3 regions of the Thermus brockianus genome follow, and region 2 is predicted to be linked to each of the others. Evidence: riboswitches for the same ligand, from Rfam matches in the RefSeq annotation. Region 2 holds a riboswitch; each other region holds the start of a gene.
What was found. A riboswitch is a leader RNA that binds a small molecule or an ion and turns the genes downstream of it on or off. The one in region 2 is predicted to bind cobalamin.
Positions count from the first base shown of each region.

Region 1 (3,419 bases), on a different replicon from region 2:
CCACGGAAACGCCCCAGAAGAGGGACTGGATCTCGGAGTTCTCCCTTTGGATCCGGGTCCACTCCCAGAAATCGGGGTGCTCTATGGGCAGGTAAGCGGCGCACTGGCCACGACGGGTGGAGCCTTGGTTGAAAACTTCAATCACCCGGTCAAAGAGGCTGGCAAAGGCGTAGGAACCGTTGCTCTCCCCGTTGTCCCGGATAGGTGCCCCCCTGGGCCGTAGCGTCCCCAAGTAGACCGAGGTGCCCCCCCCTTGCTTGCTCATCATCCCAATCTCCGCCACCGCCTGCAGAATGGAAGCAGTGTCGTCCTCCACGTAGGTGCCGTAGCAGGAGATGGGGAGGCCCCGCTTGAGGCCGTAGTTGGCCCAGATGGGGGTGGCCAAGGAGTACCAGCCGTAGGCCACGTAGCGCTCAAACTTCTCGGCAAAACCCGGGATCTTGGTAAGTGCCTCGGCCCGAAGGGCAATCTGGCGCACCCGCTCCTCCACGCCCACCCCGGGCAAGAGATAGCCGCGGGGCATGTAGAGCCGGGTCCACTCGTTGGCCCAGTACCAGGGCCGGTATTCCGTTTCCGTACGAATCATGCACCCCTCCTCTCAGAAAAGCTCGTCCGGTTCGTAGCTTTTTAGCCTGCGGGCGTAAGCCACGCTCCGCTTGTTGAAGAAGTCCACCTCTTTGTCGGCAAGAAGCTCCAAGGAAAACCACTCCGTGTCCCGTAGGCGCTCGGGGTTCACGGAAAAGGGCTGGGGCAGGCCATAGAGGGACAGGACCTCGTTGTACCGCCCCTTCAGGAACTCCACCACCTCGTCCCGGGATACCGCCTCGAGGTCGCCCGCGGCGAAGATCCAGTCCACAAGGGCTTCCTCCCCCTGGTAAAGCCTTTGGGCAAAGGCGAGCACCTCCTCGGCGAAGCCCTCCGCGAAGAGCTGGGGCTCCTCCTCCCGGAGGATGCGCAGGAGCTCCACCCCAAAGAGGCCATGGATGTTCTCCTCCTTGCTCGTGGCCTCTATCGCGTTGGAGATACCCTTAAAACGCCCCGCCCGGCGGTTTAGCGCCATGAGGGCGTAGAACTGGGAAAACAGGGAGATGTGTTCGGTAAAAGCAGAAAAGAGGAGAAGGGCCTGAACATGGGCGCGCAACGTGCCCTCCCGCCACCGGCTGAGCACCTGGGCAAGGGCCTGGCTTCGCTCTTTTAGGGGGGTTTCTTCCTCCAAGGCTTTCGCAAAGAGGCCCTCTAGGCTGAGAAGGTCCAAAAGGTGGGCGTAGGCGTTGGCGTGGCGCACCTCGCTCTCGGCGAAGGTCATGCCCACCTCCGCTATCTCGGGTTTGGGGAAGACCTCGTAGAGGCGGGCCCAAAAGAGCTTCACCGCAAGCTCCACCTGGGCGATGGCGAGAAGGGCCCGCCGCACCATGGAGCGCTCCTTCTCCTCCACCAGGGCGTAGTCTTGAACGTCGGCGGTGTAGCTATACTCCGTATGCACCCAGTAGCTATGGCGGATAGCGTCACGAAAACGCAATAGCCCCGGATACTCATAAGGGCGGTAGTGCAACCTGGGCTCGGTGAGCATCATCCCTCCAAAGGTGGCACCGGCGTGGGCCGGCCCGACGCGTCCAACGCTACCAGCACAAAACCGCCTTGGGCAGCCAGGTACCGTTCTCCTTCCAAGGGCTCCACCCAAAGCTCCACCGCCACGCGCATGGAGGTGCGCCCCACCTCCACCACCCGGGCCACCAGCTCCACGATGGAGCCCAGGGGCACGGGATGCTTGAAGTCCACGGCATCCGCGTGCACGGTGACCACCTTACGCCGGGCATGGCGGGTGGCGGCCACGAAAGCCGCCTGATCCATCCAGGCCATAACCGTGCCGCCAAAAAGGGTCCCGTAGTGGTTGGTTTCTCCCGGGAACACCGGGTATACCATGCGGGTTTCCCGCACGAACACCTCCTCATAAACCGGACAAAAGCCTAGGGCCGTTGGCTCCTTAGATGAGCCGTACACCCGTCCTTGCGGGTTTTGGGGGAAGGGTTTAGGTCAAGGTCCCATGCGCATCACCACCTTCACCCTTGCCTCGAGGGCTACGGGGTAGGGCCGCGAAGCGGGTACTCGGGCTTCCGGCCAGGGGGCCGGTTACCGTTGCGGGACAGCGCCGGACTCTCACCGGACTTCCCCCACCGCCCAAAGGCGTCCAGACCTGTCGGCCTGGCATCGCGGCCAGGGTACCCCAGGTATTGGGTACCCCGCATGGGAAACTACCACAAGTTGGGTATGGGGTCAAGCATCGGGCCTATAGCCCTTTCAAAAAATCCAGGAGGGCCTCCCGGTCCTCTTTGGACAGGGCGAGAAAACGCCTTTTGGCCCCTTCCGCTTCTCCCCCATGCCAGAGGATGGCCTCCTCGAGGCTCCGGGCCCGACCGTCGTGTAGGTAAAGCTCCTCGCCCAACACCCTGCGGGTTAGCCCAAGGCCCCACAGGGGAGGGGTACGCCATTCCTGAGGCTGCGCCACCCCCTCAGCCACGCCGTCGTCCAGTCCAGGGCCCATGTCGTGGAGGAGGAGGTCCGTGTAAGCGGGCAAGCCAGCCAGGCTTTCCCGGTGACAAGCGGCACACCCTATCGCCCGAAAGAGCTGCCTTCCCTTAAGGTCCTGCGGACGGTGCCGGGGGGCCGGAACAGCCAGGTGGCGCAAATAAAAAGCCACCCGCTCCAACTCTTCCCTGGTCACTTCCCACCGGCCATCCGGCCCTGGGAAAAGGGGCGTGGAAAGGCCCATGTCCTCCAGGTAGGCCACGGCGCTTTGCTCCTCCAAGGTAGCCACGCTCGCCTTCCAACCAAAGCGGCCTAATTTGCCGCCCGCAAGGCGGGCAAGCCGCCCCGATACGCCGTCCCTGTCCCGGTCCTCGGGGTCTTCCAAACCCGCCAGTACGGACTCCGGCACCGCTTCCAAAAGCCCTAGGCCAAACACGGGCGGCGCCAGGCGAAGGCTGTACCGCCCAGGAACGGGAGCGCCCTGCCCATCCAGAACCTCCACCACCGGCCGGCGCAAACGGTAAGGGGTGCCGTCTTCGTACCGCCCCTCCACCTCCTCAAAGCGGAGGCGAACCCGTCCCTCCGGAACCGATCCCAAAAGGGCGTGGTCCTGGAGCTGGAGGCCAAAACGGGGATGGGGGTCAAGCCCGTTCTCGGCCCGGGTGCGCACCAAGGCCTCGCTGCGCTCGTTAAAGGCCAACCTGCCCCGGCCATCCCGCACGTGGCACCCGGCACACGACTGGTGAACGAAAAGGGGGCCCAGGCCATCCTCCCGCACGAAGATGCGGCGGAAGGCCTGGTCCCCTAGGCGAAACTCCTCCAAGTCCTCTTGGTTAAGCCCCGACAGTGGATGACCAAAAGCCCGGGAAGAGGCGTCCTCCACCAGGTAGCGG
Region 1 covers NZ_CP016313.1:113,579-116,997, reverse strand. The annotation lists gene A0O31_RS11525 (ribonucleoside-diphosphate reductase subunit alpha) at 1-586, opposite strand, end outside; gene A0O31_RS11520 (ribonucleotide-diphosphate reductase subunit beta) at 599-1,570, opposite strand; gene A0O31_RS11515 (acyl-CoA thioesterase) at 1,570-1,923, opposite strand; adenosylcobalamin (AdoCbl) riboswitch at 2,053-2,193, opposite strand; gene A0O31_RS11510 (di-heme oxidoredictase family protein) at 2,288-3,419, opposite strand, start outside.
Region 1: linked by a shared signal. The riboswitch ahead of A0O31_RS11515 (acyl-CoA thioesterase) and the one ahead of A0O31_RS10065 (ABC transporter substrate-binding protein) in region 2 are both predicted to bind cobalamin.

Region 2 (3,419 bases):
TGTACCACATGACGTTGGAGCGGTGGATGTTCACCGGCACGCTCCAGATGCCCCCCTTGTAGGAGATGAGGTCAATGAGGCCCTTGGGGAAAGCCTGGAGCCAGCCCTCCTGGCGGAAGAGGGAGGTCAGGTCTTCCATGCGGTTGGCCACCACCCAGGTGCCGATGAGCTCCATGCCGGCGTGGACCTGGAAGGTGTCCGGGGGGTCGCCCCCAAGCATCCGGGTCTTCAGGACCGCTTTGGCGTTGACCCCGGCCCCCCCGGTGACCGTGGCGTTGATGACCTCCACGCCCGGGTACTTCTGCTTGTAGAGCCGGATGAGGGCCTCGAGGGCCGGCCCCTCGTCCCCCGCCCACCAGGAGAAGATCTCCAGCTTGCCCGTCTGGGCCAGGGCGCTAAGCCCCAAGGCCATGCCGAGTACCCAAAGCCACTTCCTCATACCTACCTCCATTGCGACGTGGGCTTTCCGCCCACAGGCCGCCTAGCTCAAAGAAGCGCGCCAAGAAGAGGCTCGCCCCACCCACCGCCGCCGCCAGGTGCCCGTAGGAGGAGGGCTGGACCGGTAGGGCGCGGTGGGTTTCCAAAAAAGCGTGCTCCGCCAGGGCGCGGCGCAAGGGGGCTTCCAGGAAAGGGAATAGCTCCGCCGCCTTCCCCCCCACCACCACCCGAGCGGGGTCGTAGGCCACGGCCAGGTTGGCCAAGAACTTCCCTAGGTGTTCGCCCAGGTGGGCTAAGGCGGCTTGGGCCGAGGGGTTTCCCGCTTGGGCCTTGGCCAAGAGGGCCTCGAGGCCCTCCGCCTCGCCCCCAAGGGCCCGGTGGTGGCGCAAGAGGGCTCCGAGGCCGAGCTCGGTTTCCAAACACCCCTTGCGCCCGCAGGCGCAAGGGCGTTCCTCGGGGCCGAGCCAGTGGCCCACCTCCCCCGCAGCCCCGTTTGTGCCCCTCAGGAGGCGGCCTTCCGAAACCACCCCCACGCCGAGGCCGGTGCTTAGCACCAGGTAGGCCAGGTTCTCTTCCCCGTGGAAGAAGACCTCGGAGAGGGCCGAGGCTTTGGCGTCGTTCTCCGCCAGGGCGGGTAGGGGGAAGGAGGCCAGGTAGGGGTTCAGGTCCAGATCCCGCCAGCCCAGGTTAGGGGCGTAGAGGAGCTTGTTCCCCACCACCACCCCGGGCAGGGTGAAGCCGAGGCCCAAGGCCCCATGGGCCTGGGGCAGGGCTTCCTGGAGGAGCCGGGCAAAGCGCTCTTCCGGCCCCGCCTCCTTGGGGTGGGCCCACTCCCTGGCCCAAAGGACCTCTCCCCGCCAGTCCAAGGCGAGGAGTACCGTCCCCTCCACCCCAATTTCGGCGCCTAGGGCGAAGCGGGCCCCTGGACGGAGGTGCAGGAGGGTGCCCGGACGGCCCAAGGGAGGTGAGGTGAGCGTCCCCTCTTCCAAGAGCCCTTCCTTAAGGAGTTCGTCCACAAGCCGGCTCACGGCGCTTTTGGCCAGGCCCGTGAGCCGGGAGAGGTCAGCCCGGGTAAGGGGGCCCCGCCTCAGGTGGGCCAGGATGGCCCGGCGGTTGAGCCTGCGGATTTCCTGCGCATCCCCCTTACGCACCCTTGCCTCCTTTAGTTCGTTCTCGGGACTAAGTAAACCATCCTCCCCGTCCTCTGTCAAGCCCTTGTCAATCCGGCCCAAGCGCCTTAGCCTAAGGGCAAGGCCCGCTAGGGCCTCAAAGCCAGGTCCGTTGCCCTGGTGCCTGGGCGCGTAGTCCAGGCTTAAAGTGGGGAAGTCCGGTGCAAGTCCGGCGCTGTCCCGCAACGGTAACCGGCCAAGCTACGCGGTTCGCTTCGCAGGCCGGAAGCCCGAATACCTGCCAGGGCCGCCCGCCTTGCCCCAAGGCGGGCACCTCACGCGGATGGGGGAGCGTTGGGGGCTTGCTTGGCTTTTCCCGCCCCTGCCGCTTCAGGCAGGGGCGTTGCCCTACCTCCCCCGGGCCCGGTGCCCCTGGCCCTAGCGGCCTTAAGGGAGGTAGGCATGAAGAAGCTTGCGGCGTTTTTGTCGGTTCTGTTGGCCTTAGCCTTCGCCTTTCCCCTCACCCTCACGGACGACCTGGGGCGCCAGGTCACGCTCAAAGCCGCGCCCAAGCGCATCGTTTCCATGCTGCCCTCGGTGACGGAGACGGTGTGCGCCCTCGGGGCCTGCGACCGCCTGGTGGCCACGGACGACTACTCCGACTGGCCGGAGGGCGTGAAGCGGCTGCCCAAGGCGGGGGGGCTTTACAACCCGAACCCCGAGCTCATCGTCTCCCTGAAGCCGGACCTGGTCCTGGCTTCCCGCTACGGTAGGCTTTACGAAACCCTGGAACGGGCGGGGCTTACCGTGTTCGTGGTGCGCACGGAAACCTACGAGGACATCTTCAAGACCGTGCGCACCCTGGCCCAGCTCCTAGGGCTTCCCGCCCAGGGGGAGAGGTTGGTGGCCCAGATCCAGCGGGAGGTCTACGGGGAGGAGGCCCGGGCGGCCAAGGCCAAGGCCCGGCCTCGGGTCTATTACGAGATTGACCCTACCCCCTACACCGTGGGCCCGGAAAGCTTCATCGGGGTCCTCATCCAGAAGGCCCGGGGGGTGAACATCGTCCCCAAGGAGCTCGGGCTTTTCCCCAAGATCGCTCCCGAGTTCGTGGTGGAGAAAAACCCCGAGGTCATCGTGGCCACCTACCCGGGTGCCCGAGAAACTATCCAAAGCCGGCCCGGCTGGAGCCGGGTGAGGGCGGTGCAGGCGGGAAGGATTTGCGTCTTTACCGGCGGCGAGGATAACCTCCTTTCCCGCCCCGGCCCCCGCGTGGCCCAGGGCCTGCGGCTCCTCGTGGACTGCTTCCACGGGCGTTAGGCCATGACCCTTTCCCTGCCCCTGGCCCTCCGGCGGAGCCTGGTCTTCGCCTGGCTCCTCGGCCTCTTGGCCTTGGCCTTGGTGCTAGGGCTCGCCCTGGGGGCGGTGGTGGTGCCCCCAGGGGAGGTGGTGCGCGCCCTTTTGGGCCTCGAGGCTAACCCCATCGTCACCGAGCTCCGCCTCCCCCGGGTCCTCGGGGGGATGCTGGTGGGGGCGGCCTTGGGGGTGGCGGGGGCCGCCTTCCAGGGGCTATTCCGCAACCCCTTGGCCGACCCTTACCTGATGGGGGCGGCCTCGGGAGCGGCCTTTGGCGTGACCCTCTTGGCCGTCCTCCTTGGGGGGCTTTCCCCCGCCTTCGCCCAGCACGCCGTCTTCCAGGGCCTTCCCCTCTCCGCTACCCTTTTCGGCTTCCTGGGGGCCGTCTTCGCCACCCTCCTCACCCTGGTCCTGGCCGGCGGGGTGGCGCGGACCGGGGAGCTGGTCTTGGCGGGGGTGGTGGTGGGGAGCGTCCTCACGGGGCTCACCACCTACCTCATGCTCCAGGACGCCGACCGG
Region 2 covers NZ_CP016312.1:1,871,397-1,874,815, forward strand. The annotation lists gene A0O31_RS10055 (ABC transporter substrate-binding protein) at 1-439, opposite strand, end outside; gene A0O31_RS10060 (ROK family transcriptional regulator) at 396-1,589, opposite strand; cobalamin riboswitch at 1,709-1,867, shown strand; gene A0O31_RS10065 (ABC transporter substrate-binding protein) at 2,010-2,864, shown strand; gene A0O31_RS10070 (FecCD family ABC transporter permease) at 2,868-3,419, shown strand, end outside.

Region 3 (3,419 bases), on a different replicon from region 2:
AGGCACCGTCCCTCGTCAAAGTCCGTGAGGGCCACGCTCACGAAGGGCCTTGGGCCGATGTAGGCTTGGAGTTTCTCCTGGGCCAGGCGCACGAGGTCCAGGAAGAAGCGGTCAAGCCCCTCCTCGAGGGCGAGCTCGTAGAAGCGGCGGGCGGTGGCAGCTCCCTCCGCCTCCCTAAGGGCCTTGGGGCTCGCCCCCGCCCCCTTGAGGAGGCCGAGGAGGAGGGAAAGGTTTACCTCCCCCCCTGCGGCGTGGGTCATGGTTTTGCCGTCGGCCATCTTGGAGATCTTCCCAATCATCCCCACGATGCGCACCACCGCTATTCCCACCTTCCGCGCCGCCTTGAGCACATCCCCCACGAAGTCCCCCATCTCGATGAAGGCCATCTCGGGAAGGTGGGGGAGGAGCCTCTGGGCGAAGCGCTCGCTCTTGCCCCCCGTGGTGGCGGCGATTTCCAGGAGGCCGTTGGCCCGCGCCACGCCCACGGCCTGGACCACGCTCATACGGAAGGCGCTGGTGGAGTAGGGCTTCACCACGCCAGTGGTGCCCAGCACCGATAGCCCCCCGAGGATGCCGAGCCTGGGGTTTAGGGTCTTCTTGGCCAGCTCCTCCCCGCCGGGGATGGCGATGGTGATGGCGAGGGGCCTGGTGGTCACCTCCCGCACCGCTTCCCAGATCATCCGACGGGGCACGGGGTTGATGGCGGGTTCCCCCACGGGCACCCCAAGCCCAGGCCGGGTCACCACCCCTACACCCTCCCCCCCTTCCAGCCGGTCCTCGCTGGCAAAGCGCACGTAGGCCTGGATCTCCGCTCCGTGGGTCACGTCCGGGTCGTCCCCGGCGTCCTTGATCATTCCCACCAGGACCCCGTCCCCCTTGCGCTCCAGGCGGAAGACCTGGAAGGACTGGCGCCATCCGGCGGGAAGCCAGATGTCCGCTGCCTTGGGGGCTTCCCCCAGGAGGGCCAGGGCAGCGGCCTTAGCGGCGGCGGCGGCGTTGGCCCCCGTGGTGAAGCCGATGCGGTTTCCCTTCTTGTCGCGGGGCGGGGGGTAGGGATGGCTCATGCGGGGCGCAGGGCGTAAAGCCTCAGGAGAACGAGGAACCCGAAGAGGCCGAGGCCCAAGGGAAGGGCGAGGGCCTCGAGGTCCACTCGCCAGAGCTCCGCCGCGGCTAGAAACAGAGCTAGGCCCACCACCGTAAACCCCAGGAGCTGGCTTGCCCGCCTGGCCCGCTCCGAGTCCCGGGCGAGGTTTTGGAGGCGGCTTGCGAGGAACCCGTCCACCCCGTCCACCATGAGCATCCCCAAGGTGAAGAAAAGCCCTAGGCGCAGTGGGGAAAGCTCAGCCGCCAGGGCCAGGGCGGAGAGCTGGCTTGCCGTCTCAAACCCCAGGCCGAAGAGGAGGCCGAGGAGGAGGGGGTTGAGGAGGGGAAGGCGGTGGGGCGCTCTCCCCTCGGGCCGGAGGAGCCGGTAGAGGTTGATGCCGGCCACCAGGAGGAGGAGTAAGGTGGGGAGGTGGAGGGCCTCAAGGTCCACCCGTTCAAGCAAGGCCGCTGCGGGGAAGGCCAGGAGGGTGACGATGCCCCCGTGCCCCAGGGCGAAGTAGACGCCGTTGAGGGGGGAAGGGCGCACCCGGGAGAGCCCGTCCACGGCAGCCAGGTGGTCGGGATCCACGCCGTGGCGCATCCCCAGGGCCACGGCCAAAAGATCAAGGCCCGTCATGGGGCACCTCTAGGTGGGGGGAAAACAGAAAGCTTAGACCGGAAACCGATGGCTTCGCGCATGCTTGCCTCCTTTCACCCCTGCTCGGGGGCAGGTGAGGCGCGCGCCGGGGCGGGTATTCGGGCTTCCGACCATGACGAAGGGCTTGATGCGCGGGCCGGTTACCGTTGCGGCACAGCGCCGGACTTTCACCGGTCTTCCCCCTTTGCTGCCCCAAGACATCCGGGCCTTGGGGCACCCCAGCCGCACGGGCCCCGTTAGGGGGCTTGCCCTAGGTTTTATCCTACTTCCCCTCCCCCGTCAACCTGTGCAGGCGCTAACCGCCTCAGGACCCTCTTGGGCCAGTCCACCAGGAGGGCGCTTCCCGGCGGCACCAGGCCATCCTCCCCGAGGGCTCTTAGCACCGCCCGCACCACCCCCCCATGGGTAAAGAGGAGGGCGGGCCCTTCCAGGCCCTCCAGGAACCGGAACACCCTCTCCTGGAAGGCCTCGAGGCCTTCCCCCCCAGGGGGGTGGAAGCCCTGGAAGCGGAGGAGGGCCTCCTTGTGGAGGGGGTCTAGGGTTTCCCAGGAAGCCCCCTCCAGGGCCCCAAAGTGGATTTCCCGTAGGGCCCGGGTGGGTTTGGGCGCAAAGCCCGCCAGGGCCGCCGTCTCCAGGGCCCGCCTCAGGTCTGAGCTGTAGGCGGGTAGGGGAGGGAGGAGCCCCCTAAGGGCCCTGGCCTGGGCCCGCCCCAGGGGGGTGAGGGGGAGGTCCGTCCACCCGAGAAGCCTCCCCTCCCGGTTCCAAAGGGTTTCCCCGTGGCGCACGAGCCAAAGCTCCATGGCTAAAGTCTACGCCCCCTGCTATAGTGAGGGCGATGCAGCGGGAGGTTTTGGAAGAAGCCCAAAAGCGCATGGAAGACCTCACCAAGCCGCCCCGCTCCTTGGGGTACCTGGAGGAGGTGGCGGTGCGCCTGGCGGCCATCCAGGGCCGGGTGAAGCCGGAGCTCGGCCGGGGGGCGGTGGTGGTGGCGGCGGCGGACCACGGGGTGGTGGCGGAGGGGGTTTCCGCCTACCCCCAGGAGGTCACGCGGCAGATGGTCCTGAACTTCCTCCGGGGAGGGGCGGCCATCAACCAGTTCGCCCTGGCCGCGGACTGCGAGGTCTACGTGCTGGACGTGGGGGTCATGGGGGACCTCCCCGACCACCCGCGGCTCCTCAAGGCCAAGGTGCGGGAGGGCACCCGGAACCTGGCGCTGGAGCCCGCCCTCACCCGGGAGGAGGCGGAAAGGGCCCTCGAGGCCGGTCGCAGGGCGGCGCGCCGGGCCCTGGCGGAGGGGGCTACCCTCCTCGCCGCCGGGGACATGGGCATCGGCAACACCACGGCGGCCGCCGCCCTCACCGCCGGGCTTCTCGGCCTTCCCCCCGAACGGGTGGTGGGCCGGGGGACAGGGGTAGGGGAGGAGGGCCTGAGGCGGAAACGGGAGGCGGTGGGGAGGGCCCTTGCCCGCCTGCGGCCGGGGATGGACCCCTTGGGGGTGGCGGCGGAGCTTGGGGGGCTTGAGCTCATCGCCATCGCCGGGGTGTACCTGGAAGGGTACGCCCAGGGGGTCCCCCTGGTCCTGGACGGGTTTCCCGTGACCGCCGGGGCCCTTCTGGCCTGGAAGCTGGAGCCGGGGATACGGGACCATTTCTTCGCCGGCCACCTTTCCCGGGAGCCC
Region 3 covers NZ_CP016313.1:339,339-342,757, reverse strand. The annotation lists gene A0O31_RS10955 (cobalt-precorrin-5B (C(1))-methyltransferase) at 1-1,064, opposite strand, end outside; gene A0O31_RS12530 (HoxN/HupN/NixA family nickel/cobalt transporter) at 1,061-1,720, opposite strand; cobalamin riboswitch at 1,826-1,964, opposite strand; gene A0O31_RS12525 (histidine phosphatase family protein) at 1,999-2,541, opposite strand; gene cobT (nicotinate-nucleotide--dimethylbenzimidazole phosphoribosyltransferase) at 2,577-3,419, shown strand, end outside.
Region 3: linked by a shared signal. The riboswitch ahead of A0O31_RS12530 (HoxN/HupN/NixA family nickel/cobalt transporter) and the one ahead of A0O31_RS10065 (ABC transporter substrate-binding protein) in region 2 are both predicted to bind cobalamin.